Regions from separate parts of the Tumebacillus amylolyticus genome, predicted to be linked through region 4. Evidence: riboswitches for the same ligand, from Rfam matches in the RefSeq annotation. Region 4 holds a riboswitch; each other region holds the start of a gene.

Region 1 (7,116 bases), 210 kb from region 4:
TTTGATCCCGTCCGCACGGGTGCCCGAATAGCGCATCACCAGCGCCATCCAGTCTCGCGGCGGCACGTCCGTTTTGACGTGGTCGCCGAGAATGTCGAGCGTCTTGACCAGTTTCGGCCAGTTCGACGGCTCGCTTCCTTTTTGAATCATAGCACGAATGACGCGTTGCTGTCTCTGCATCCGACCCGTATCGGCCAAAGCGTCGGCACGGAAACGAGAGTAGTCCAGCGCTTGCTTCCCGGTTTGAAGCGTTTGCCCTTGCACCAAATTGATATGGGTCCCGTCGGACGGGTCGTTGTAGCGCATGTTTTTCTCGACCGTCACATCCAGTCCGCCGAGGTTGTCGACGATCTGCCGGAATCCTTCAAAATCGACGGTGGCGGTGTGGTCGATTTGGATGTTCAGGAAGTTCTCCACCGTTTTTTTCATGAGCGGCAACCCGCCCCAACTCATCGCATGGTTGATTTTCGTCCAGCCGTGGCCCGGCACTTGAGCTCGCGTGTCTCGCGGAATCGACATCAAATAGACGTCGCTCCCGTCCGGCGGCACCGTGGCGACGACAATCGTATCGGAGCGGGCCGCTTCGCCCTTGCGTGAATCGACGCCGAGCAAGAGAAACGTCTTGCCTGTTTTGGCGGTTTGATTCGTGTTGAGTCCTGACATGTAGCCGCTCAGCCACTTGGCGAAGGGGTGTGCTTCTTGCGGTGTGGCTTGCACCGTGGGAGGAGGTTGCGGTTCAGATTCTGTCGCAGGTTCAGGCTCGGGTTTTACGTGCTGGACGTGGACGTGAGCGTGGGGCTGCTCCCGTTGCACCGAGTACCAATCTTGCATGGCATTTGGTTTTGGCGCGGCCGGCTGGTATATGCGGTCCGCCAGCAGGTTACACTTATAAAATCCGTAGATTGATAGCACGAGGATGACCCCCAGCGTGGCGGCAAGCAGCGTCCAAAGAAACCGGAATCTCGATTTGCGCGGGGTATTTCGTGCCACTTCGGTCGCCTCCTCCGTCGTGATTTTCTTGGTGTAGTATGAGGAACAATCAGGGTCGTCATGCGCTGTAAGTTTTCCCATCCATCGCTTTTCATCGGGGGGGTCGAATGGTATACTAGTTCTGTATTTTGACCGCACGAGGAGCAGAGCTAATGCCGCGTATCTTAATATCCGGTTACTACGGATTCGACAACTTGGGTGATGACACCGTCCTGTACGGCATCATGTCGAGCATTCGCAAGGAACGTCCTGATGCGGAACTCGTCGTGCTCTCGAACCAGCCCACCCGCACGGAAGCCTTGTTTGGCATCCAAGCTTTTAACCGCTGGAATTTTGGCGTGATTTTCCGCGAACTGATGCGTTGCGACATGTTGGTTATGGGAGGCGGTAGTCTCCTGCAGGACGTAACCGGTGGACGCAGCATTTTGTATTACTTAGGGATTGCACGACTGGCGAAGATGATTGGCAAGCCGATTGTCTTTTATGGACAAGGCATTGGTCCGATCTCCAAGCCGCTCAGCGAGAGGTTGATCCGCAAAGTCGTCAACCATGTCAATCTAATCACCGTCCGTGACGCCAAGTCGCGCGACGATCTCGAAATGTACGGCGTCTCCAAGCCCGAGATGTACGTCACGGCCGACCCGGCTTTTGCGATCAACCCGGAGTTGTTCTCCAAGGACGCCGGTGCCAAGATGTTGAGCGAATTCGGTGTGCAGACCCCCTACTTGGGCGGCAAGCAGAAGATCGCCGGCATCGCGATTCGCAACTGGGTGACGCCGCACCCGTTCCACAAAGTTCTCGCGCAGAACGCCGACGATTTGATTCGCGCCGGCTGGAAAGTCGTGTTCATCCCGATGCAATATCCGGGGGACGTAGGCGCGTCGCAGAAAGTGCTCTCCTACATGAAGGAGCGCGCCGTTTTGCTCAACCGCCAGTTCTCATTCCGCGACATCGCGAATATCATTGCCAACACCGACCTGATCATCGGGATGCGCTTGCATTCGTTGATCCTCGCCGCGCACTGCGGAGTGCCGTTCGTCTCGCTCTCCTACGATCCCAAGATCGACCGTTTCGTCCAGCGTGTCGGCTACGACCGCCAAATCGATGCGGTGAACAACGTCACCTACGAAAGTCTACGTGACACGATCCAAGATTGTGTGGAGAACCTCGAACACTACCGCGTCATGATGCGCCCGCATGTGGAAGAATTGCGTCAAGAAGCGGAGAAAAGTGGAGAATTAGCAGTTCGCTACTTGGGTTAACTTGAAATTTTACCAACTCCGAGTGAATTAACTATTGTTAATTCTCCACAAACTGTCTAAAATAAGAGAAAGACCTTTTCCGAAACGAGGTTTTGCGAATGGACACCTACTTGGAAGAAATCGAACGCATCCGCCGAAAGTTGAACGAAGTCGTGAAGGAGTACCAAGGGGATCTCTTGCACCCGAATGTCCTCCTGTTGAGCCAACAGCTCGATCGCTACATCGTCACCTATCATAGCAAGCCGTTGCAATAGCCACCTTCCGATTTGTTTGCGTGTCCGTCCCGATGACCTTACGAAAAAACCTCCGCTCCGGTTGCCCGGATGCGGAGGTTTTTTTGTGGAGTTACTTCAAGATCGCCATCTGTGCGCTGTCATCCCAGTCAACGGTCAAGTTGAAGAAGTTGCCGAGCGCTCGCAGCGGAACCAGCGTGCGGTCGTTGATCTTCTTGGCCGGAACGTCGAGGGTAACCGGCTGTCCGTCAACGGTCGCTTGCTTTGAATCGATCTGCAAGGTCACGACTTTGCCGTTCTTGTTGGTGAGGGTGACCGTTTGCGTCGCTTCGTCCCACTTCACGTCTGCGTTCAGCGCGGTGCCGATGGCACGCAGCGGAACGAGGGTGCGGTTGTCGAGGATGACCGGTTGTACGTCGAAGGCCGGTTTCTTGCCTTGGACATAGACTTTCACTTCGTTGGTATCGCCCTTCTTGACGTGTTGCTTGGAGAGGCGGGTGTAGATGTCTTGGTTGTTGTAATCCAGGGTCAGCGCTTTTTCGAGCGACTGGATGGCGCCGTCCGGGTTCTGCAGTTTGTCTTGCGCGTCCGACATCACGACGAGATCGTCCGGTGCTGCTTCGCCCGCGTCGTCCTTGGCTTTGAGCGCTTCGAGCACTTGTTGCAGCGCGTCTTGGTCGGTGGTGGAGCCGTTTTGCTTCGCCCAAGCTAAGAGCAGGTCGAGTTGCTTCTCCAGCGACGCGAGTTGCTTTTTGAGCTCGTCGAGGTGTTTGACCATGTTGGTGATTTTGTTCGTCCAGCCTTTGTGTTTGCCGTTGTCGGAGTGGCAGGTCGTCGTCACGCCGCCCGAGCCTTTGCCGTCCGTGTGGCCCCAAGCGTTGTCGTTTTGTCCGTGCTCGTCATGCTGTTTGTCGTCGCCCTTGCCGTGCCCGTGGTCGTTTTTGTCAAACCCGAAGCTCGGTTGCGGAGTCGGTTCCGGCGTAGGTGTCGGGTCGGGAGTAGGCGTAGGGTCGGGCACAGGTGTCGGGTCGGGAGTCGGGGTCGTCCCCCCGTTGTCGTCCTGATCTCCTTCGTCGTCGTCGGAGCACATGTCACCTGTCGTCGGGTCGGTTGTCGTGCCGCCATCGTCACCCGGTACGACGACCGGAGGTTCTGCCGGATCGGTCGGTTGAGTCGGTGGGGGGGTCGGCGTACCCGGATCGGTTGCAAATGCAGCTGAGACCGGCGCGGTCATCAACGTCACGGCCATGATCATCGCCGCAAACTTCCACTTTTTCATAAAAAACTCCTCCTCGTTTTCCCAACGAGTGCTGCTCACCGTTCTTGAAAAAACATCTCAAGTTCGGCAACCCGGCTGCCGTCGTGCATACGTCCGCACGGTAGGCCCGTGGCTTTGCGTCCCTGTCTTTCGATCAGGTTTGCCTTTATCGGGAGAAAATGTTTGTCTATATTATTAATCTTACAAACCTTGCGAAGTTGTCACAAGCGACAAAAGTCCTAGCTAAAACGCATGGACATCGAGGATTTCCAACCCCAACACTCGATTGGTGTCCGGATAGACCGCGTCTTGCTCCGTTTCCAACCACGCATAGCCGTAGTAATACTCCCCGTACGAATCATAGAATCCCATCCCGCCGCTCTCGGTGGACACGCCCTGTTCCTTCACCGCTTGGTTCACATCGACAAACAGATAGACGGCACTCTGCTCGCGATCGGAGCGGTCGTTTGTCGGTCGTGTCTGAACGCCTTCGACGTGCCCGTCTTTGTAGACGCGAATTTTTTGGAGACCGGGTTGTAACACAAGGGCGTCTGTCGAAGTCTTGCCTGTGCCCTGCGGCAAGAGTTGGACCACGCCTTGGAAATTCGCCGGAACGTTGAGCGTGATCTCCATGCCGTTGGACGTGCGCTTGACTTCGCGATCCAGATAGGCCCGGTAGTCAGCTTCAAACGCCGCCTCCGTCACCCCCGTCGCCGATTCAAACGCATGGGTACCGCCCGAGACGTACGCGTTCAGATAGCTGAGGAATTTCGTCTTGCCGTACGTCGCCACGTAATATTGATAGGCGAGATAGTCTTGCAATTCCACGTTGTACCCGGCGGTCGTCAGGGCATCGATGGTGCCGTCCTGACTCGACAGGAGGGGTTGGTATTTGCCTTGCTCCACGACCCCGAGCACATAATCGCGCAGCATGCCGTCCATCTGGCGGCGCATGACGGCCGGTTGCGACTTGAACTGCGCATCGAGCCCCGTCTGCCACGCCAAGCCTTCGTGTACCCAAGACGGCAGGGAGAGCCCGCCGTTCTGGTTGAGCAAGACGTGCATCAGTTCATGGGAGACCGTCTGGGTCAGCTCCCCGTCATTGGGCAGTTTGTTCAGCGGGATCAGCACATGCGACCCATAGGTCACGCCCTCCGCCGTTTCCGCCATCGACTTCGCGTTGCGATCGCCGCCGTACTTCGCGATGTTCTGCTCAAAGCCCTTTGCGGAGTTCGCCAAGTAGACCCAGACCGGCTTCTTGAACGTCTTGCCGATTTCGTTTTCGACGAGCGTCGTCAGGTCGTTGCGGCGCACCAACGACTGAAGATTCGCCGTCATCCCGTCCTTCAAGAGCGCGTCGTCGCCAACCACGCGAATTTTCGGCGCGTTGACGCTGTTGATCGTCACGCGGCCCAACGCTTCGTTCCAGAGCACTTCATCGCCGAACGACTCGGCGACAAATCGCACCGGCACCATCGTCCGGTCCTTCACCAATTGCGCCGGCACGTCAATCGGCATCGCCACCCCGTTTTTGGTGACACGGGTGCTCCCGATCGGCAGGCGCAACGTCACACCGTCCTTGGTCGCCACCGCCGTTTGGGTGGCCTCTTCCCAGCGCACATCGGCGCCCAAAGCTTCAAAAATCATCCGCATCGGAACGAGGGTGCGGTATTGAAACGCTTGTGGCTGCACATCGAACCGAATCCATTCGCCGTCCACATAGACGTCCGGTCGCTCCGGCGTCGCAGCGGAAGCCGCCTGAGCAACTCCCAGACCGCCCGCCACACAGACGCCCAGCAACAGGGTTTGCGTCCATCGCTTCCACAAAGTCATGTTCAAACACACTCCTCTCTCATGCTACCATCCTACTGTGAGAGTTTCCTACTTTGCAACTGGAAAAAAAAGCACCTGAACCGCGTGCGGTCAGGTGCTCTTTTGCTAAAAGTCGGTGTAGATGAAGCGCTCGCTCGGTCCTTCCGCGATCAGATAGACGGCGACGAGGAGCAACGCGAGCAAGACCCCTTTGGCAAACGCCTTGAACATGGATCAGACCCCCCACATGCGTTTTAAGAAAACGAAGGAGTTGTGCAACGTCGGAGAAGCGAAAAACACCCAGCCCAAGCAGACGAAGTGGAACGTCAGCGCCCAAGCTGCCACTTGACCCAGAGGTCGCGGGAGCCACGTCGACTTCGGACGGTACTTGCTCCAGACTTTGTTCACCGCTTGTCCGACGCCGTGCCACATCCCCCAGACGACGAACGTCCAGTTCGCTCCGTGCCAGAGACCGGAGATCGTCATGGCGAGGAACAGGAACAGGAGTCCCCGCGCAAATCCCTTGCGGTTGCCGCCCAGCGGAATGTAGAGATAATCGCGAATCCACGAGGACAGCGAGATGTGCCAGCGCCGCCAGAACTCGCCGAGACTCCGCGAGATGTACGGCCAGTTGAAGTTCTCCGGCAAGTGGTAGCCAAAGCATTGCGCCGCCCCGATGGCGACGTCGGAGTACGCGGAGAAATCGAGGTAGATCTTGAACGCATAGGCGTACATCGCCACCCAGAGCGCCGCAAGGGACGCAGAGCCCGGATCGGCGAAGATCGGCGCGAACAACGGGTTGAGCGAATCGGCGAGGGCGATTTTTTTGAACAGCCCGATGCCCATGCGGAACAGCCCTTGGTAGACATCTCCCGAGGTGAACGAGATGCGGTCTTTTTCAAACGACTGGATGCGCTTGATCGGACCCGCCACCAGCGACGGGAAGAAGAAAATAAACAGGAAAAACTCCCGCAGCGTGACGCGCTGGGCTTTGCCTTTGTAGACGTCGACGAGGTAATGGACGAACTCGAAGACGAAGAACGAGATCGCCAGCGGCACCGCCAGTTTTACGACCGGCAAGTTGCCCCCGAACCAGGTGTCAATCGTCGTGACCGCCATCTTCCAATACTTATAGTAGAAAAGCAACCCGACAGACAGCACGATGCCGAAGAGGAGCACGCGTTTTGACTTCGAACGGGAGAGAGAGTAGATGACGAGTGTCAGGACCAGCAGCAACACGAAATGCGGGACGCTGTCATACGCGTAGAACACGAACCCGGCGAGGATCATCACGAACGGACGTACTTTGGCCGGAGCGAGCGTATAGAGCAACAACGTGACGGCGAAAAAGACCAGGAATGTATACGTCGTGAAGATCATCGGCCCAAGACCCCCTTGGCTTTGATCTCGTCGGCCAATCGATCGGCGACGCGGGCGTTGCCCTCGCGAAGCATATGGTCATAGTCGCCAAAGAGGTTGGACGGAATCTCCCGGCTCAAGTCGAGGTACCACGAACTTCCACGGACCAATTTTTCACGCAGAAATTCTTGGTTGTCGTGCA
Region 2 (7,116 bases), on a different contig from region 4:
GGGCGGACTCTTCCGCTTCGAGCGAGGCGCTTTCCAGGACGCGCACATCAGCCGGGACACGGTCGCCGGCTTCAAGGAAGAGGATGTCCCCCGGCACGATGTCGAGCGCGGGGATGGAGGTTTTTTTTCCATCGCGCAGGACGGTAGCTGTGGGGGCGGTCAGTTGTTTGAGCGAAGCGAGGGATTTCTCGGCCCGCAGTTCTTGGAAGAAGCCTAAAACGCCGTTTACGATAATGATCGCGATGATCGTAATCGCATCTGCATGTTCACCGAGCAGACCGGAGACAAGCGTGGCGGCCAGCAGCACCAAGACCATGAAATCGCGAAATTGATTGAAAAACAACGTCAACAAGGAAGTCTTCTCTGCCTCATTCAGTCGGTTCTCCCCGACCTGTTCCCGCCGTTTGTCAGCCTCTTGGTTCTCAAGGCCTTTTGGCGAGACGGAGAGCAGCTGGAGTACGTCTTGTACGTCCATTGTGTGCCAAAGTTTTTTCTGCACCAGGTGCCACCCCTTCTTTCACATCGTTTGTCCTGTAGACATGTCTATGCCTGTACTCTATGGCGTAGACCAAGCCTGACAAGTCACGTTGTGAGCAGAATTTACATGTGGCGCCTCAGAACTTCTGTCCCAATCCCTCCCAACTTGCAAACCGATCCTTTACGTCGATTTGCACCTGCAACTCCGCCAACACATCCTCCACGTACGCCTCACGCCGCATGCCGACGAGCACCGAGGACACGCCGTCTGTCGAACGCAACGCCCGCAACGCCATGCCGCTGAGAGTTCCAGCCTCGCCCCATTGGGCGTCTGCTTGCGCCACACGCCGCTTCAATTCCTGCGAAACTTCGGCCGCCCGCTGCTTGTACATCTCCGTCACCGCCAAAAACGTCTCGTTCACGGCGTTCACATAGCCCTCCAACCACGCGCCGACCTCGGGGGGCAAATTCGGAGTCTCAAGCAACTTCTGCACACCACTTTGAACCGTCGGCACGAAAAACTGTTGCACCACCTCTTGCCAATGATCCAAGGAAGCAAACTTGCGCCCGTGTTCTTGCAAAAGCGCCCCTGCCGTCAACTTGTCGGCAAGGCTTGCCCGCACCTCGTCATCCGCCTCGACCAACGGCAAGATATCCTGACGAAAAAGCGCCTCTGCCGCCACGACTTTTTCAATCAACTCTGTCACCGAAGCCGCTGCATCGACATCCGGCATTGGCAGATCTGCCAAACGCACGAGCGAGTTCGCGACAAATGCATTCAACGGGCGGTTGATCAGCACCCCTAAGCCTTTGTCCCGCGCAAACTTCAGAACGCTCTGCCCATTCGATTGGTTCGCCTGTATGACACCGCCGCGCTCCAACAAATTCATCGGCAATTGAATCACGCGGAAGTGATGAGTGTCAGAGATCGACTCGGCAATCTCCCAAACTCGCTCCAACGAGGTAAAGAGATACTCCTCCGCCGGGGCCGGGAACGTATTCGAAGAAATCCCGTACCAACGAATTCTCCCGCGCTCCACTTCTCCTTCCAAATGCCGAAACGCAAGTTCGATCCGGCGGTAATACTCCTCGCGAGCCTCGTCCAACTGCATCCCGTTCTGTTTCGCAAAGCCTAAGTAATACTCCGGGTTATGTAACAAATACACATCCAACGCCTGCATCTGCAGCCGCTCCAAACTCGCCGTCAACTGATCTTCCAAGAACTCCGGATGGATGCAATGCTCCAAGCCTTCCCCATACAGCACCAAATCGAGAAACGGCATGCCTTCCCGCTTTCTCTGCTGACTCAAGCGGTAATTATGCCCTTGCAGATAGCCCGCCTTGGACACGACCACCACCTGCTCACGGTCGATCTCTCCCGCCGATGTCATCTCGGCCAATACCTTGCCCACCAACTCTTCCGATCCGCCGTCCGAGTAGTTGGAACTGGTATCCAGTACGTTCACACCGCCAAGCAACGCCTTGCGCATGGCCTCCCGATGCTCCGAAACCGACACATCCACCCGATAGCAACCAAACCCGGCCTGACTGACCTGCAAGCCGGTCTGACCGAGCGCATTATATTGTAGAAACATCCGTTATCACCTCCCCACCAGTATACCAAAAAAAGGAGCGCCCTCCTTCAGGCGCCCCTTCCGATCATAAACGCGTACAAATGCGGCTCTGTCTCCACCACCAACCGATCTCGCAACTGCGTGCCGCTGGCCGACAACGTCCCCGCCGGGAACTCGATGACATGCATCGCCCCGCGAACAAAAGGAGCGATCGTATTCGGACGAACCCGATGCAACATGTGCACGATGCGATGCTCGTCATCGAGGAACGCCACGTCGATCTCTTCTTTCATAAAAAACGTATGAATCCCGTTGCAAGATCGAAACACCAACGCCGCTCCCACCGGGACATTTCGACGCCCCATCCATCCGCGCAACCGCGACCAGAACGACTCCGCCGTCTCCACTTCCCATGCCAACCGAACACCCAAGCTTTGGTTCCACACTTCCATCATCTGAATTCCTCCTCTCGTTTTCTCATTTTCTACTTGCAAAGGTTCCGCCTTGGTGCAACCTTGATTTCCAGTACCTTGAAGGGTATAATGACAATGTTCACAATAATTACTAGTAGTGGTGTGGGGGTCGTGCTTTTTTTCGGTACGAAAAAACCTCTACACAGTCGCCGCTGCGCAGAGGTTCTACCACCCTGTTTCGGGTTGTGGGCAGATGTGTCCCTCAATCAGCAACCTGGCGATCATCTCCGGCACACGATTCTCGTGCTTGAGGAAGACCCATGGCTTTGCGTCCCCGTCTTTCGAGCGGGTTTGCCTTTTTTGATTGTTCAATCTTGCTTTACCGGAATTTCAATTTAATTCCTTGTCTTCACTATACACCGTTGTCGAATTTGGGCGGAATAGGTCGGAATGCCTTTTCTGGGGCAGACTTTTGTATTAGTTTTCTGCTAACTTTTAGGCACAAATGTGCTGGATAGATAGGAACAATGGCACTCTCCCCCTCGGGAGTCAGTGCCTTTTTTTCCATTTCGAAGAGGTGACTACCCAATGGCATACGACGGCCTTGTACTCCGTGCTGTGACGCACGAATTGCACACCCTGCTCCTCGGAGGGCGGGTTGATAAAATCTACCAACCGTTGGAACGCGACCTGCTGTTCCAGATTCGAGGCTTTGGCAACAACTACAAACTGCTGTTGACGGCACATCCGTCCTACCCGCGCGCGCAACTGACCCACGACTACAAGGGCGTGAACCCTGCCGAACCGCCGATGTTCTGCATGCTTCTGCGCAAACACTGCGAGGGCGGGCGAATTACCCGCGTGGAGCAGCTTGGCAACGAACGCATCTTGCATATCGCCGTCGAGAACCGCGATGAATTGGGCGACTTGACGGAGCGCGTGCTGGTGGTCGAGATCATGGGCCGGCACTCCAACGTGATCTTGCTCGACCCGCAAGAGAATCGCATCCTCGACTCGCTGGTTCACGTCAACTACGGCACGTCCCGCCACCGCGAAGTTCTGCCGGGCCGCACCTATGTGGCACCGCCGGAACAGGAGAAAAAGAGCCCGTTCGAGCTCTCCTTCGGCGAATTCCAAGCTCTGCGCAGCGCGGCGGCGGAGCTTGCCTACGACAAATTTCTGTTGAACTCCTTCACCGGCCTCTCTCCCCTGCTCTCTCGGGAGATCGCGGCCCGTGTGCAAGAAGTAGGTAATGCGGACTTCGAATGGCAAGCCTTCGCCGGTTTGATCGAGGACGCCCGCCATCACCGCTACCAGCCGACGATCGTCTACCAAGACGAGCGCCCCGTGGCGTTCTCCTGTTTTGACCTGACGCATCTCGACGGGGAGAAAAAAACATTCGCTTCCATCTCCGAAGCGATCCACCAATTCTACGCCGAGAAGTCTTGGCGAGACACGCTGCGACAAAAGTCCCAGGACCTCGAACGAATGCTCACCAACGAATTGGAACGCAACGTCGGGAAACTCGGGAAATTTGAACAGCAGATTCGAGAAGCGGACTCTTCGGAGATTCATCGCATCTACGGCGAGTTGATCACCGCCTACCAACACCAGATCGAGCGCGGCATGACAGAAGTAACCGTCCAGAACTTCTATGACGAGAATATGGCGGACATCACGATCCCGCTCGACCCGGCGTACAGCGCCAACGAAAACGCCCAAAGTTGCTTCAAGAAATACAACAAAGTCAAAAAGTCGATCCCGATCCTCCAAGAGCAAATTCAAGAAACCATTGCGGAGATCAACTACTTGGAGAACTTGCTTCAACAACTGACGACCGCTTCGTGGACCGATATCGAAGAAATTCGCGAAGAACTCGCGGCGGAAGGCTACCTCAAGATCAAGCGCAAGCCTCTGCCCAAAGGCAAAAAAGCCCCCAAGGAGAAAAACACTCCGATCAAACCGGAGCGCTACCTCTCCTCGGAAGGCATCGAGCTCCTCGTCGGCAAGAACAACAAGCAAAATGAATTCCTGACGATGAAGCACGCCTCCAACAGCGACACATGGCTGCACACCAAGGACATTCCGGGCTCTCACGTCGTCATTCGCGCGCGCGAGTTCTCCGAAACCACACTGCTTGAAGCGGCCCAACTCGCCGCCTACTTCTCCAAGGGACGCGAATCCAGCCAAGTTCCGGTTGACTACACGCTGGTCAAACACATCTGGAAGCCCAACGGCTCCAAGCCGGGCTTCGTGCTCTACGACAACCAGAAGACCCTCTACGTCACGCCCGACCAGCGGATTACCGAACGCTTGAGCGCGAACGCTTCCCACACCAAATCTTAATCAACCTTGGCAAAAACGGCCCGTTTTCCACGCAGCGGGCCGTTTTTTCAAAAAAACGCCCCCTCATTCCTCGGCGTCGTGACTAAACGGACGTGCTCCGGGAGTATCCTGTACCAACTGAAATTATTCATGAATCCCGATCTGACCCGTCCACTGACAAGGAGAGTGACGTGATGTCGCTGCTCGACATTCTTTTTTTGCTGATGGTTTTCATCGGCTTGATCACCGGCTTCCTTTCCGGTTTTGTCAACGGAATCGCCCGACTTCTTTCGTACATCATCGCCGCGGCCGTCGCAGCGCGATTTGCTGAACCGGTGGGCAAGCGCATCTGCGAATGGTTCGGAATCGACAAAGTCGTGCGCGAGATGCTCGCCAAGCAGATTCCCGAGCCGTTGCAAACGGCCCACATCTCTGCAGAGCAAGCCAAACCTCTGCTCGACCAAGCCAATGTCCCGCTGTTTTACCAGACGGAGATCTTGGAGAACCTCAAGCACTCCACCTTGCTCAACGCCATCTCCGACACGTACATGCACTGGATTTCCGCGATGATCGGTCTCGTGATTTTGACCACGTTGTTCTACTGGGTGATTCGAATCTTGATCTCGCCGCTGGTCGGAATGCTTCGTGCCGTGTTCCCGTGGGTGCTCGACCGAATCGGAGGGCTTGCGCTTGGCGCCGTGCTCACGCTCTTGGAACTGTCGTTCCTCGCCCTGTTTCTCACCACACTGTACGACTTGCCGAATTTGTCACCCGCTGTGAAGACCGCCATTCATGACTCACAACTGCTTCCCTCGCTCAACAACCTCGCACACACCCTGCTCCAAGGCTTGGGGGCCAAGGGATTGCTCCCTCCGGTGCTGCAATCGCCTGCGTTGCCGCCGCAACTCTAATGGCAGGGGGAGCCGTACGAGACTCCCGTCACAGTTTGGGAGTCTCTTTTTGTGGTATGATCACACTTTGGGAGGCGATAACAGGAATGGCACTTATCGAAGTCAACAATTTACGCAAAGAATTCAAACGGATCATTCCCAAGACAGGCTTCCTCTCCGGAATCCGCAATCTCTGGAATACCGACTATCACACGCATGTCGCTGTCGACGACATCTCGTTCCAAGTTGAGGAAGGCGAACTGCTCGGCTACATCGGCCCGAACGGCGCCGGCAAGTCCACCTCCATCAAGATGCTGACCGGCATCCTCGTCCCGACGTCAGGAGACGTCAAGATCGCAGGTCTGACCCCGTGGAAAGACCGCCGCCAACACACCCAGAACATCGGCGTCGTGTTCGGCCAGAAGACCCAACTTTGGTGGGACATCCCCGTCATTGAGAGCTTCCGCGTCTTGAAGACGATCTACAAAATTCCCGATGACCTCTACACCAAGAACCTCAACCAGTTCCGCGACCTGCTTGAACTCGACCAGTTCGAGAACACCCCGGTCCGCCAACTGTCGCTCGGGCAACGGATGCGTGCGGACTTAGCCGCAGCGCTTTTGCACGATCCGAAGATTTTGTTCCTCGACGAGCCGACGATCGGCGTCGACGTGCTGGCGAAGGAGCGTCTGCGCACCTTCATCAAGGAAATCAACCGCACTCGCGGTGTCACCGTTTTGCTGACGACGCACGACATGCAGGATATTGAAAAGCTCTGCCACCGCATGGCGATCATCGACGACGGAAACATCCTCTACGACGGCTCCATCGATGCACTGAAATCGAAGTTCGGCAACGAGCGCACCTTGGTCATCGAACTCGATGACGCCCCGTACCGCTTGAACTTGCCGGGCACCCGCGTTCTGCGCGAAGAAGGCCCCCGTGTATGGCTTGCGTTCAACCGTGACCAGTTCTCCGCATCAGACATCATGATGCGAGTCGCAGAGCACCATACCATCCGTGACTTGACCGTAGAGGAACCGGAGATTGAATCGATCGTCCGCGAAATTTACGAAGGCAGTCACGGGCGCAAGAGGGAGGATGAACATGTCCCTGTTTTGGATCTTCAGTAGACAGAACTTCTATCAACAGTCGGCGTATCGTCTGAACTTCTGGCTGGAGATCGCCGGAATCCTGTTGCAGATCTATGTCGTCTACAAACTCTGGAACGTGCTGTTCGACCAGACCCCGCAATCGTTTGCCGGGATCACCCTGCCGCAGATGATTACGTATGCCGTTCTCGGGATGCTCATCGGCTCGATCTTGAACACCAGCGAGGGCGTTCACACCTACATTCAGCAACAAGTGCGGATGGGGCAGATTACGACCGACTTGATGAAGCCGGTCGATTTCATCTTGCACATGATGGCGCGCGAC
Region 3 (7,116 bases), 480 kb from region 4:
GACGATTGGGGCTGGCTTGGAGCGTGGGGTATTTCCGGGAGTGGTGGCGTGCGTCTCGATGAATGGCGAGCCGGTTTTCTACGAGGCACACGGTGCGGCGGAGGTCACACCCAACCACCGGGCGATGCAGTTGGACACGCGGTTCGACTTGGCAGGGCTGACGCAAGTGGTGGCCACGATGCCTGCTTTGCTTCGTACGGTGCAGATGGGAAAAATCTCGCTCGTCGACCCTGTCGTCCGTTATCTGCCGGAGTTTGCGACCGGCATCGACCGCTATACGAAAGCGCAGATCAATTCGTTTCATCTGCTCACTCATTCGTCGGGGCTGCCGTCGTGGAAGCCGTTATTCTTGCAGGCGCGGGGGATGAAAGCGTACTTGCGCCAACTCGCCGACACGCCGCTCGAGACCGCACCGGGCACGCGGGGAATTCAGAGCGATCTCGGGTATATGTTGCTCGGCTTCTTGCTGGAACGGGTCTGGGACAGGCCGCTCTCCGAGGTGTGTGACAAATTGGTGTTCCAACCGCTGGGAATGGCTTCGACGTCGTTTGCAGGCGAAGGCTTGCCGGTGGACGAGTGCGCCGCGACGGAGATTGGCAATGAGCAGGAGCGCAGGCATTGCGACCAACATGACTTTCCGTGGCGCGGCAACACCGTCTGCGGCGAGGTGTTGGACGGGAATGCGTTCTACGGTCTGGATGGGGTCAGCGGACATGCGGGGCTGTTCTCCACGGCGGCCGACTTGAACCAGTTTGCAGAGCTGTGGGTGCGCAAGGGCATCGTGCGGCGCGAGCGGTTTTTTGATGCGACGTTGGTGACGCTCTCGACGTCTGCTCATACGAACGTGCAGGGGCGGCTCTTCGGGTTTGGATTTGAAGTGTCGGGGGATGCGTGTGCGATTGGAACGGCGGCTCCGAATCATTCGTTTGGGCTGGCGGGAGACACGGGGGTCTCGCTCTGGTGCGACCCGATGACGAAAACCACCTCCGTCGTGCTGACGAACGCCATCCATCCGGAGACCTCCGAATCCCGCGCCGACGACTTGGCGCGCTGGCGGCAGCAGTTTCATATGCGGGCGTTTCAAGGCTGAGAGTTTGAAAAAAAAAAAAACGACCTGGATCGCGGCGGCGAAGGGTCGTTTTTTCAGCGTCCAAGCAATTTGCACCTAAGTCCCATATCCTGCAGAGAGAAGGACATTTTTTTCTGCAAGGGAGGGACATCATATGTTTGTCTATACAGCTCTTGGCGACTCGATTACGTTTGGGGAGAACTCGTCCTCGCCGGCTCGGCGGTATACAAATCTCGTGGCGAAACACGACGGGGCGGCGTTGGAGGTGTTGGCTCACCCCGGTTGGACGAGTGGAGCACTGACGGCAGCCGTGCTGGATAATGCGGCCTGTTCGCTCAGACGGTCTTCTGCGGTGACGATCTGGGTGGGTGGCAACGACTTGGCGTTTGCGGGTCTGCGCGTGTTGCGCGGGGCTCCGGCCACGTCTGTCGAAGAGGCGCTCGCACAGTACGGTCGCCATCTGAACACGTTGGTTGCCGCCGTGAAGGGAGTTTGCCCCGGACGCATCGTGCTCTGCACGCAGTACAACCCGTTTCCAAACTCGCCGGTCGCGGTGCAAGGGATTCAAGCGCTCAATGCGATCACGGCGGAGACGGCGAAACGTCAGGGCGTACTGCTGGCTCCTACGGCGGCTTGCATCGACGGCCGTGCGGCAGAATTGATCTCGGGATACACAACAGGTCGTGTGGAAGATGCGTTGCGCTCTCCGATTTTGCCGGTTCATCCCAACGACGCGGGACATCGTGCCATCGCGGACCGATTAAATCCCATCCTGTATAAAAACTAAGGTATAATAGAGACATCAAATTCTGACAGCTCCGAGGGACGCCCGTGAAAACGAATCGATCCAAGTCGAAAAAAACGTACGAGCAAGTCGCCGAGCAGATCAAGTGGATGATCGAGCAAGGCCACCTGCAACCCGGTGACAAACTGCCGCCGATGATCGACCTCGCCCGTCAGCTTGGCGTGTCCCGCCCGACTGTGCGCGAGGCGTTCTCGACGCTGGTTGGCATGGGACTGATCGACCTGCGGCATGGCGAAGGAACGTTTGTACAGAAAATCGATGTGCAGACGATGGTCACAGAACCGATGAACGCCGCTCTGTTGCTGGGGCGGGGAGATCTTCGCGATCTGTTGCAGGTGCGCCGATTGCTCGAATTGGGAGCGGCGCAGATGGCAGCCGATCTGCAGGGAGACGAATGGCGGTTGGCTCCCGTGCGAGCCGCATTGGAGCGCATGGAAGCTGTTTCAAACAAACAGACTGTCGAGGAGCAGGTGGGCGCGGATTTGCAATTCCACCTCGCCATCGCCGAAGTCTCAGGCAACAATGTCTTGCTCAACCTCATGAACACGCTGACAGAAACGATTCGAAGCGTAATCCGACAAGCTTGGATGGACGAACACCGAATTGGGGGTCTCGTCGAGGAGCACTCCGCCCTCTATCGGGCGATGCTCGCCGGGGACAAGTCCTTGGTCCAGCGTTTGATGATCGACCATCTGGATAGAACGGAACATCAGATGGATCAACAGAAGGGAGAGCGAGATGGAGGAGAACAACAAAAACACACAGAGCCTAAACCAAGTACAAGCTGAGCACACGTCGGCCGCGATGGCTGTCGAGGGGGGCATGGCTGCACAGGCCAAAGCCACTCGTTCGCACAAACGACAACCTCTGTCCTATCACATTAAGCGTTTTTTCTTCATGGTGTTGGGGTCCTTGATATTTGCGACCGGACTTGAGATTTTTCTCGTACCCAACTCCATCATCGACGGTGGCATCACGGGGATTTCGATTCTCTTGGGTCATTTGTCGGGACTTCCGATTGGACTGTTTCTCTTTGTTCTCAATTTGCCGTTCCTCTTGATCGGATATAAGCAGATCGGGCGAACGTTTGCGGTCACCACGTTGGTGAGTGTCTCGTTGATGTCCGTATTCGTTTCGCTGCTGGGACCTGTGGCTGCACTGACGGTAGACCCGTTGCTGGCTGCTGTCTTCGGCGGTGTCTTGATGGGGATCGGGGTTGGGACGATCATCCGCTATGGCGGTTCGTTGGATGGAACGGAGATCGTGGCGATCCTTCTGACGCGCAAATTGCCGTTCTCCGTCGGGGAGATCGTCATGTTCTTCAACATCTTTATCTTGGGCAGTGCCGGCTTCGTGTTCGGCTGGGACCATGCGATGTATTCGCTGATCGCCTACTACATCGCGTTCAAGATGATCGACATCACCGTCGAGGGTCTCGACGAGTCCAAGTCGGTCACGATCATCGCCGAAACGCCGGAGGAAATCTCCGAAGCGATCCAGTATCGTCTGGGTCGCGGTGTGACGCACATCTACGGCAAGGGCGGCTACTCCGGCGAAGACAAGGAACTGCTCTATGTCATCGTCACCCGCTTGGAGCTGGCAAAACTCAAAAGCATCGTGCTGGAGTTTGATTCCCATGCGTTCATCGCCATCGAGCACGTCTCCGACGTGACGGGCGGACGCTTCCGCAAGAAAGCGATTCACTAGCTCAACTTCACAACTCATAAAAAACCCCTCCTTCGATGAAGGAGGGGTTAACTTTTGGTTGTTGAAGTGAGTTTAGTAAGATCGTATAATGAAGGGTGACAGTACTTACTGTACGAGGTATTGTGCTTTGGGAGAGACGAACTCAGCGCTGTCGCTGAAGTCGCTGACGTTGATCGAATATTCGCCGCTGTCGGAGCTGGATGCGAGGCTTTGTACCAAGACTTGCTTCTGATCAGCCGAGAGCGAGTTGTACGCTTTCTTCATGCTCATCAGTTCGACCGGGTATTCGCCGGAGTTGTTCGGCTCACCGCTGACATCAAGCATGCTCATTGCAGAAGAAGCCAGACCGACGAAGAGACCGACGGCCATCACAACAGAAAGACCATGAGATTTTTTTGCCATATTGGACCTGTCCTTTCGGTAACCCGGCTGCCCTGGCAGAGAACTTGACTCTCGCGGTTAGGCCCGTGGCTTTGCGTCCCACGCTTTCGCAATGGTTTGCCCTTATCGTTTGAGAGATCAGAGACTTATCAACGAAGCGGGAAAAACTTGTTAATAAGTGAAAATAACACCCTGTCTGTTATCTATATTATTCGTCCTTTACGGGAAAGTCAAGCAATGTTCAGGACTTTGTGCCCTGTTTCTTTTTAGTACATTAGACTTATGATACTTGTGGATAGAACTACGAAAGGGACGGATGATCTGTGAGCAATCCTCGGGAACCCGAGCAAAAACGCTTTTTCTTCAAACGTAAGAAAAAGTCTGACACTAGGGCGAAAGTACCAGAAACGTTAGAGGCAACCGAACCCTCTGCGCCTTTGATCCCGGAAGTCCCGGATACGCCGCTCGAACCGAAACCGGATGCGGAGGCGTTCCTCCAATTGGCACAAGCTGTGCAAGAACAAGCCGGCGCGCTCGCGATGGCGAATTCCTACGATACGCTGCGTGGAAACAAGCCGAAAGTGCCGCGTTGGCTGCTTTTGGTTGTGGCCGCTTCCTTGCTTGGAAATCTCGGCGGGGGTTATCTCGTCTACAAATACCGCAACATTGCCATCTCCAAGCCGGCCGTCGCGCCGGTCGAAGAGGCCCAGACGGAACCGGCGTTGACCGAAGAACAACAAAAGATGCTGGCTCAAATGCAAGAACAAGCCCAAGAGGAGACTGTGCCTCCGGTTAAGCAAGTGGTCGCTTGGACGACGGAACAGGCCGAAGTGTTGCCGAAGACCGAGCGTACGCGGATCGAATCGGTGCTTGGTACGATCAAGAAGCAGGAGGATTTCCAAAACGGCTCCTTCAACTTCGTGTTCGTCTCCGGTCTCAACCAGATCACCGCCATGCACGGGGGTGGAGCGGTCGTCTCTGCGTTTGTCAACAACGGCTATCTCAAATCGTTTACCCCGAAACAAATCAAGCTGACCGTTTCGTACGGCAATCAGATTGTGCTCGCCGGCACGTATGCACAAAAAATGCCGCAGTGGGCGCCGAGCGATGTCTACCTACTAGAGTGTGCGTTTACCGCCGACGACGTGCGGGACGCTTCGATCCTCGACAGGCTGTCGAAGAGTCCGGCAGAGCAAAGCAAATTGAAATTCGAAGCGCGGATTGCCTTTGACAAGGAGTCGAAAGTTCCGGGCGGGGGGCCGGAAGAGTTGTGGGAGTTGATGAACACCCACCTCGACGTGCCGCCAACTCCGACTCCGATCGTCACGGCGACCCCGACTAAGAAGTAGACAGGCGGAGAAACTCGATGAAATTCCTCTTACTTAAATATTGGAAGGCGGTTCGGAAGCGGATCTGGCTGATCGGTCTCTTGGTTGTGTTTGCGGTCGCGACTTCGTATGTGTTTACGACTCATTTTGTGACTCCGCAGTATCGGGCGACGACGAAGCTGATCGTCAACCTGAAACCGACGGAGAACACCGATGCGTTTTTGAGCGACGTGATGGCGTATCCGAAGATGATGAAGACGTACAATGAGATTTTGAAAAGCTACACGGTGACGTCGGCGGTCGTGTCGAAACTGGGGCTCAAGATGACGCCGGAAGCTCTGGGAGCTTCGATCACGATCACGTCGGTCAACGAATCGCAGATCATCGCCGTGCAAGTCACCGACTCCGATGAGAAACGCGTTGCGCTGTTGGCAGACGAAGTGTCGTACATGTTCATCGACAAAGTGGAGCAAATCATGCAGTCGGACAACATCTTCGTGTTGGACAAGGCGCAAGGCCGCGGCGTGGTGAAGTTGAAACCGAACCTCAACATGAATTTGTTGACGGCGGCGGTTTTGGCCGTGCTGGCCGGTGTCGGCGGGCTCGTTCTGCGCGAATATCTCGATACGCGACTGAAGATGCGTGAAGAAGTGAAGTCGGCGCTCGGGCTGGTCATGGTCGGCGAGATCGGCGTGTGGAAAACGGAGAGCCGCCGGTTTGCTTGGCTTCGCAAGTTGAAGTTCAAGTCGGCTCGCAACGACCCGAATCGCAGGGTGATGGAGAACTACAATGCGCTCTATCGCAACCTCGTGCCGCTGAGCATCTTGCAAGAGATCAAGACGTTGTCGATGGTCTCGACAGTTCGGCATGAGGGCAAATCGACCGTATTGACGCAGTTTGCCGTGCATTTGGCACAGAGCGGGCAGCGGGTGTTGTTGATCGACGGCGACATTGAGCATCCCGCGTTACATGTTATGTTGCAAGTTCCCAATACAGTCGGGTTGGGAGACTTCCTCGGCGGGCGTATGGAGTGGAGAGACGCCGTTCAGGGAACTCGAGTGCCGCACTTGCAATTGCTGAGCGTCGGGACGATGACGCAGGCGGGTGTGAAAGGGCTCGGGGGAGAGGCGTTTGAACGGATGTTGAGAGAGGCGCGGGAAACGTACGATCTCGTGCTGATCGACACGACGGCGCTCGGAGAGTCGCTCGTGCCGCAAGTCGTCGCGCCGCAGACGGATGGCGTGTTGTTCCTCGTCGGCAGCGGGACGGTTCATCGTGACGACGCCAAACTGGCATTGGATGCACTCACTGCGGTGGGGGCGAATGTGCTGGGGACGGTGCTCAACAACTACGACGGCAAGACGGAAAAGTCCCCGTTCTTCCTCGAACGCGTAGGAAACCAAGTAACTCTCAATAAGTAAAAAAAGACCCTCGCCGCGGCGGGGGTCTTTTTTATAGGATTTTCATAGGATGGGCCTCGGAGCAGAAGGGGCTCACGGGGCTCTTTATTACTTCGTCGTACTGCAGGTGCTGTTGGCGAAGACGTTGTGGTACATGGTGCGGAAGGCTTCGAGTTCGCGTTGCAGGGAGTAGTGCCGGCGAATGGTTTCGAGGGCGCCGGCGCTTGCTTTGACGAGGGTTTGCTCGTCGGTGCACAGCAGCGTGGCTTTCTCCACCAATTCGTCTCCGTCGGAGTAGAGATAGCCGTTGACCCCGTCTTGGATCAGGTCTTGGTTGCCCGGCACGTTCGAGGCGAGGATGGCTCGACCGAGCGACATCGCTTCCAGCAATGCGTGAGACAGCCCTTCCGAAGACGAGGTGTTCAT
Region 4 (7,116 bases):
CGCGTATCGGGACTCGACGCCGGAGCGGACGACTACCTCGTCAAGCCGTTCGAATTCGAGGAGCTCCAAGCTCGCGTGCGCGCACTGGGCAGACGTTCTTTTGCCCCGTTGCAAAAGGACATCGTGACGCTGCAGGGTCTTGAAGTCAACCGCTCCGATCACACGGTCTCCCGCAATGGCGAACTCGTGCAACTGTCTCCCCGCGAGTTCCAACTGCTGAATTTGCTCTTGCAGAATCGCGGTCACGTTCTCACGCGTGAACTGATTCTCGACCGCGTCTGGGGCTTCGACAGCGACGTCACCAAAAACGCTATCGACGCCACCGTCAAGCTGCTTCGGAAAAAAATCGACTCCCCCGACGCGGACACGTTGATCAAAAGCGTGCGGGGCGTAGGTTACAAAATTGAAGGGTAATTTCTCTGCGCGGCGTTTCCGAGAACGCATGCAAAACAAACGATTTCAACTCGACTTGTTCACCCGCATTCGCTTGCGGCTGAGCATCAAGTACAGCGGCATGTTGATTTTCATGCTCTTTCTCTTCACGCTGATCGTCTCCGCCGCGCTTTTCGTCATGATCTGGATCGAACAAACGCAGCTCGTGCAGACGGAGATCGACGAAGCGGTGGCCGAGTACCAAGACCTCTTGCAACATTTGCCCCAGGGTGGAGGCAGGGTCCCCGATGTCCAAGAACCGACGGGCGGGACGCAGGTGTTCCTCTATGTGACCGACACGAAAGGCAATCTCGTCTATTCGCAAGAGAGATCACAAGGTCTAAGCGCGCACATCCTTCCTCAACTCAACCACTGGGTGCCGGACCAAGGGAACGTCAGGGTGATGACGATCTCCCGGGTGCTTCGGCATGGGGAAGACATGCTCCTGCTGGTCAGCGGACGTGCAATCTACCGAAACGGGCTCTTGACGGGCGTGTTGTATACGGGTAACGACGTGTCGTTTTATTGGGAAGTGTTCAAAGGGTTGTTGAAGGTCTTGCTCATCTTGATCGGTGTTTTCGGATTGCTGGCCGCGTTCTTTGGGCAGCGCATGGCCGCGAGGGCGATGGTTCCCATCAAATCGTCCTACTACAAACAACAACAATTCGTCGCCGACGCTTCCCACGAACTGCGCACGCCGCTGACCGTTTTGAAATCGTCCATCGACGTCATCGAACTTGAGGACGGCGACAACCTCTCGGAGTTCTCTCAAACTGTGCTCGCCGATATGAAAGACGAAGTGCACAGCATGAGCAAACTCGTCGCCGACCTGCTGACCCTCGCCCGTACCGACTCCGGCGCAGTCGAGTTGTACGTGCAGACCTTCGATCTGGCGGACACCGCCCAGCATGTCGTCCGACTTCGCAAAACGCTCGCACAGGAAAAAGAGATCGACCTCTCGCTGCAAGCGTCGTCCGATCTCATGATGACCGGCGACGCCGAGCGAATCAAACAATTGCTGGTCATCCTGCTCGACAACGCGCTGGCCTACACACCGGAGGGCGGTCGAATCTCGGTCTCTGTCTCGACGGAGAACCGAGCGCACGTCTTGCGCGTGTCCGACACCGGGATGGGGATACCGCTTGAGGAGCAGGAGCGAATCTTTGAGCGTTTTTACCGTGTAGAAGAAGCCCGTTCACGAGTGACGGGCGGGACGGGGATCGGCCTCGCCATTGCAAAGTGGATCGTCGAGGCACACCGAGGTACGATTTCGGTGCAAAGTACGCCGGGGGCGGGGAGTCTCTTCACCGCGAAATTCCCCGTGCGAAAGTAAGGAAAAAAGCGTCAGGAGGCAACTTGCTTCCCGACGCTTTTTTTCATGATCCTTTCATCGAGAGCTCGTACACTGGGTCTCAGAAGAAGGGAGTGACACATCCACCATGAAACGCATGTGGAAGTTCTTGCGCACGATCTTGTGGCTGGCCGTTGTCGCTGCGGTGGTAGCGGTCGGAGTTCGGACGTTCGCCTACTCGCACGAGTTTCGTCAACATGATGCCCAGCAACAACGGCAACAGCAACAGCAAGGGCAGTCGTACGGTCGCGAGGACCGTCACACCGCCCAGACCCAAGCATTCTCGCACCGAAACGAAACCAACTTCCGCGGGGAACGCGGCGAGCACCATGACGGATTCGGCGGCGTCATCGGATTCTTCGTCGGTCTGGTCTTGCTCGTCGGCGGCTGGAAATTCTGGAAGCGTCGAGTTCGCCGCCGTCCGATGAGGATGACGGTAGACTCCTACGTCTCGGAGCAGACCTTCGACGCTCTCGATGAATGGGAAGCGAAAACCCGCCGTGAACTCAAAAACCAAACCCCCAAGGAGGAACAATAACATGATCTTCAAACGCATCCGCGATCTCGTCGTATCCAGTGTCCACGAAGGATTGGACAAGCTCGAAAACCCGGTGGCTCTCATCAAGCAATACCTGCGTGACGTCGAATTCGAAATCACCAAAGCGGAGCGCACCATCGCGCATCAAGTGCTCTTGGAACAACGCCAAGCGGCACTCGTATCCGACACCAAAGCGCTGATCGCAAAACGCGCCCGCCAAGCGCAACTGGCCGTCGAAACCGGCGACGAAGAGATCGCAAAAGTCGCGTTGCAAGAAAAAATCGTGCTGGAGTCCAAACTGACCACCTACGAATCGCAACTTGAAACGATCGCCACCCAGACGGAAACCCTGAACAACCAACTGCGCGACCTGCAAGAAAAGTACGCAGACATGCAAGCGAAAAAACGCCTGCTCATCGCTCGTTCGCAAGCGGCACAGACCAGCTACGACCTCAATTGCACGCTGAACTCCATCGACGCAGACAGCGCCGTCCGAGGTTTCGCCCGTATGGAAGAGCGTGTCCTCCTGATGGAAGCGACCGCCGAAGCGGGCAACCGTGTACGCGCAACGCATCTTCAACTTGCAAAGTACGCAACTGACACTGCCCTGCAAAACAAAGTCGAAGAAGAACTCGCGAAACTCAAAGCTTCCCAAGAAGCGTAAGCCCCGCCCCAGTGTGAAGCCCCGCACCCGGTGCGGGGCTTTTTTTCACGATTGTTGCTCGTAATGTTATAGGATTTTATACCTATAAGGAAATTCGTGACTTTAGACCTACATGGGTAAGACCTCAGACACAAAAAGACAGGAAAAGTCGCATATTCACATAATTTCATTTAAGCAATATGATGGAATTGTATCAAAAAACACCAAGTGAAAAGGGCAAATCATGGGAAACCATGAGACGCAAAGCCAAGGGCCTGACCCACGACGTATCAGATCGTGGATGGCAGCCGGTTGCCACAGGGATTCATAGTCTCGTTCTATGAACCTGTCTAAGAGGTTCATTTTTTATGACCTCTTGTTCTTCCCCTTTTTCACGAGAAAGGTAGGACCTGTACATGGGAAAACGCTTTTGCAGCAAACTCGCTTTGTTTGCCTCGCTGCTGCTTGTGTTCCAGCTCGTGTTTCCTATGCTAAACGCATTCGCAGCGACAGACCCGGAGGGAACACCTCCCCTCGGAGGACAGACTGACGTTGTGACGACGCCCGAGCCTGATCCGGCAACGTCCACCGTCGACAACACCACTCCCGCTACTGAACCCACTCCTGCAGGACCGGCTCCTGCAACCACCACAACGACTCCGCAGATCACAACCCTGTCCAGTGGCATGCTGCCACCCAGCAATCTTGCCTTTCAACTGACAACTCCCGACACTGTAAAACTGACATGGAGCTCCGTTTTCGGAGCCACCGGGTACAACGTATACGGCATCATCGACGGCCAACTGCAAGTCTTGGCGACGACGACCGCTACTTCGTACACGTTCCCGGCGCTTAAGGAAGGCGAGTACCAGTACGTCATGACGACGCTTGGTGCAGAGGGCGAATCCGGCCCGTGCGCCCCGGTGTCTGTGACCGTCACCTATCCGAAGATGGCGGCACCGGACTCCCTGACCTACAAACTGGTCAACGGAAACGACATCGCACTGACTTGGACGGCTTCGCAGTACGCAACTTCGTACAACCTCTACCAAGTCAACGCGGACGGTACCAACACGTTGGTCACGACCGTCTCCGGCAAGACCACGTACACGTTCACAAATGCAGCAGCAGGTTCTTACACCTATGCAGTCTCGGCTGTGAACACGCTGTACGGCGAATCTCCGGTTTCGGCGACGACCAAGATCGACTTGGGCGAACAGTCGCAAGCGGCACCGGGCAACTTCACCTCCAAAGTGCAGAACGGCAACGACATCGTCCTCTCTTGGAGCGCTTCGCAATACGCGACGGCCTACAACGTCTACCAAGTGATTGGCGGCCAAAAAGTGTTGCAGAAGACGCAAACCGCAACAACGCTTACGCTGACCAACATGCCGGCGGGCGACTACGTGTACGTCGTGACGGCGTACAGCGACCGCTTCGGCGAATCGGCAGACTCCACGCAAGCAAGCTTCACGCTGGTTCCGCCGGTGATGACCGCCCCGGAGAACTTCAAGTTCACGCTGGCGAACATCAACGACATCAACCTGAGCTGGACCGCAGTTTCCAGTGCAACCGGCTACAAGATCTACCAAGTGACCGACGGTCAAAAAACCTTGGTCAAAACCGTCACTGGGACGAGCACTTCGTTTACGAATCAAGCTTCCGGCGACTACACCTATGAAATTCACTCCTACAGCGACCGCTTCGGCGAATCGACCGCGGGCAGCCTCGTCTCCTTGACGGTGGCGACTCCGACGATGACCGCTCCGAGCGACTTCACGTACAAGATCAACAACGGCAACGACATCGCACTGAGCTGGACCGCAGCTTCGAACGCGAACTCCTACAAGATCTACCTCGTCAACGGCGACCAGAAAGTTTTGAAAGCGACGACGAGCGCAGTTGCGTACACGTTCACCAACGCAGCGGCGGGCACGTACACCTACGAGATTCATTCGGTCTCGACCCGCTACGGTGAATCGGCAGAAGGAAGCCAAGTGAACCTTGAGCTGATCCTGCCATTGATGGCAGCACCTCAGGAAGTGGTGCAAGCGATCACCTCTGCAACGGGCTTCACCCTGAACTGGGATGCAGTACCGTACGCAAACTCCTACAAAGTCTACCAAGTCACCAACGGAACGAAAGTTCTGAAGTCCACCGTGACGGGCACTTCCGTTGCCTACTCCAACATGACGCCGGGCGATTACACCTATGAAGTGCACTCATTCTCGAGCCGCTTCGGCGAATCGGCGGATGGCGCAACGCTTACGTTCACCCTGAACGGACAGACGATGCCCGCTCCGACCAACCTGACCTACACGCTTGCCAACGGCAACGACATCACCTTGAAGTGGACCGCCGCTCAATATGCGACGAGCTACAAGGTCTACCAAGTGGTTGACGGTCAAAACGTGTTGGTGAAAACCCAAACGGCCACGACTCTCACGCTGACCAACCAACCGGGTGGGGACTACCACTTCCTCGTAACGGCCGTTTCGACCACGTTGGGCGAATCGCCGGAGGGAGCAGAAACCACGTTCACCTTGGCTCTGCCGACGTTGGCAAGCCCGGCGAATCTCACGTCCAAGATCCAGAACGGCAACGACATCGTTCTGACCTGGGCGGCGGCACAATACGCAAACTCGTACAAAATCTACGAAGTGGTCAACGGCGAAGAAGTGCTGCTCAAGACCTCAACGTCGCTGACGACGACGATCTCCAAAGTCGCATCCGGCGATCACATCTATTCGGTACACACCGTCTCCACCCGCTTTGGCGAATCGGCGACAGGCAGCCAGATCACGGTGAGCCTCGACTCCACAACGATGCAACCGCCGACGGGTCTGACCCAGACGACGGCCAACGGCAATGACATCACTTTGAAATGGACGGCGGCTACCTACGCGACGGCCTACAACATCTACCTGATCCAAGACGGTCAACCTGTTTTGCAAAAAACGGTGACCGGCACCTCGTACACGTTCACCAACCTTCCGGGAGGCGACTACATCTACGAAGTGCATTCCTACAGCGATCGCTTCGGCGAATCGATGGAAGGCAGCCAAGTTGCTTTCAACTTGACGTTCCCGACGATGCAAGCTCCGGCGAACTTCACGCAAAGCTATGTCAACGGCAACGACGTTGTCCTGCGTTGGAACGCTTCGACGTACGCAACGAGCTACAACGTCTACCAAGTCTCCGGCGGCACGAAAACGCTCGCCAAGACGTTGACGGGCGTGACGGTCACCTTCGCCAACCAACCGGAGGGTGACTACACCTACGAAGTTCATTCCGTCTCCACCCGCTTCGGCGAATCTCCGGAAGGAAGCACCGTAGACTTCAAACTGGTGTTCCCGACCATGCAAGCGCCGGGCACCCTGACGAACACCATCACCAACGGCAACGACATCACCTTGAGATGGGGCACCGCGACCTATGCGACCGCCTACAAAGTCTACCAAGTTCTCAACGGTGAAGAAGTTCTGCAAAAAACGCAAACCGGCTCCTCCCTCGTTCTCACCAACATGCCGGCGGGTGACTACAGCTACGCAGTTCACTCCTACAGCGACCGCTTCGGCGAGTCTCCGGTAGCAAGCACGGTGAACTTCAAACTGGTATGGCCGGTCGTAGCACCGCCGACCTTGACCGCATCGGTTGTCAACGCGAACAACGTCACCCTCACCTGGCCGTCTGTGCAGTGGGCGAACGAATACCGCGTCTACCAAGTGAACAAGGACGGCAGCAAGACGCTGCTCAACAAAGGCACGACCTTGAGCTACCAGATCTTCAACTTGGCACAAGACACCTTCTCTTATGAAGTAACGGCGTTCAGCACACGCTTCGGCGAGTCGCAAGCATCGAACCGCCAAACGGTTACGATCGTCTACCCGGTTATGCAAGCTCCGGTTGTAACGGCGAAAGTGCTCAGCACTTCCTCGGCCACGCTCTCTTGGGGCTTCATCACCTACGCAAACGGCTACAACATCTACGAACTGGTGAACGGCCAACCGGTCCTCGTGAAGCAGAACCTCAATGCGCTCTCCTACACGCTGACCAACTTGCCGTACGCAAACCATCAATACTATGTCACCTCGTACTCCAACTCGTTTGGGGAGTCCGTTCCGTCGAACACCGTGCTCGCGAAACTGATCA

What was found. A riboswitch is a leader RNA that binds a small molecule or an ion and turns the genes downstream of it on or off. The one in region 4 is predicted to bind cyclic di-GMP.
Region 1: another riboswitch for cyclic di-GMP. It lies ahead of JJB07_RS02380 (copper amine oxidase N-terminal domain-containing protein); the one in region 4 lies ahead of JJB07_RS03360 (OmpL47-type beta-barrel domain-containing protein).
Region 2: another riboswitch for cyclic di-GMP. It lies ahead of JJB07_RS19625 (DUF192 domain-containing protein); the one in region 4 lies ahead of JJB07_RS03360 (OmpL47-type beta-barrel domain-containing protein).
Region 3: another riboswitch for cyclic di-GMP. It lies ahead of JJB07_RS05545 (hypothetical protein); the one in region 4 lies ahead of JJB07_RS03360 (OmpL47-type beta-barrel domain-containing protein).

Annotation. Positions count from the first base shown of each region.
Region 1 is NZ_JAEQNB010000001.1:502,479-509,594, reverse strand. It holds gene JJB07_RS23885 (LCP family glycopolymer transferase) at 1-990, opposite strand, end outside; gene csaB (polysaccharide pyruvyl transferase CsaB) at 1,143-2,252, shown strand; gene JJB07_RS02385 (aspartyl-phosphate phosphatase Spo0E family protein) at 2,351-2,506, shown strand; gene JJB07_RS02380 (copper amine oxidase N-terminal domain-containing protein) at 2,598-3,764, opposite strand; cyclic di-GMP riboswitch class I at 3,827-3,918, opposite strand; gene JJB07_RS02375 (copper amine oxidase N-terminal domain-containing protein) at 3,987-5,576, opposite strand; gene JJB07_RS02370 (MBOAT family O-acyltransferase) at 5,790-6,935, opposite strand; gene JJB07_RS02365 (SGNH/GDSL hydrolase family protein) at 6,932-7,116, opposite strand, start outside.
Region 2 is NZ_JAEQNB010000007.1:76,055-83,170, reverse strand. It holds gene JJB07_RS19635 (calcium-translocating P-type ATPase, SERCA-type) at 1-499, opposite strand, end outside; gene JJB07_RS19630 (aldo/keto reductase) at 615-2,072, opposite strand; gene JJB07_RS19625 (DUF192 domain-containing protein) at 2,120-2,506, opposite strand; cyclic di-GMP riboswitch class I at 2,730-2,830, opposite strand; gene JJB07_RS19620 (Rqc2 family fibronectin-binding protein) at 3,053-4,810, shown strand; gene JJB07_RS19615 (CvpA family protein) at 4,984-5,700, shown strand; gene JJB07_RS19610 (ABC transporter ATP-binding protein) at 5,787-6,812, shown strand; gene JJB07_RS19605 (ABC transporter permease) at 6,787-7,116, shown strand, end outside.
Region 3 is NZ_JAEQNB010000001.1:1,197,205-1,204,320, forward strand. It holds gene JJB07_RS05525 (serine hydrolase domain-containing protein) at 1-1,090, shown strand, start outside; gene JJB07_RS05530 (SGNH/GDSL hydrolase family protein) at 1,224-1,856, shown strand; gene JJB07_RS05535 (FCD domain-containing protein) at 1,901-2,662, shown strand; gene JJB07_RS05540 (YitT family protein) at 2,697-3,581, shown strand; gene JJB07_RS05545 (hypothetical protein) at 3,687-3,983, opposite strand; cyclic di-GMP riboswitch class I at 3,998-4,094, opposite strand; gene JJB07_RS05550 (hypothetical protein) at 4,286-5,311, shown strand; gene JJB07_RS05555 (tyrosine-protein kinase domain-containing protein) at 5,329-6,711, shown strand; gene JJB07_RS05560 (glycosyltransferase) at 6,799-7,116, opposite strand, start outside.
Region 4 is NZ_JAEQNB010000001.1:715,657-722,772, forward strand. It holds gene JJB07_RS03340 (response regulator transcription factor) at 1-414, shown strand, start outside; gene JJB07_RS03345 (sensor histidine kinase) at 443-1,765, shown strand; gene JJB07_RS03350 (hypothetical protein) at 1,872-2,321, shown strand; gene JJB07_RS03355 (PspA/IM30 family protein) at 2,323-2,985, shown strand; cyclic di-GMP riboswitch class I at 3,191-3,284, shown strand; partial or broken gene JJB07_RS03360 (OmpL47-type beta-barrel domain-containing protein) at 3,381-7,116, shown strand, end outside.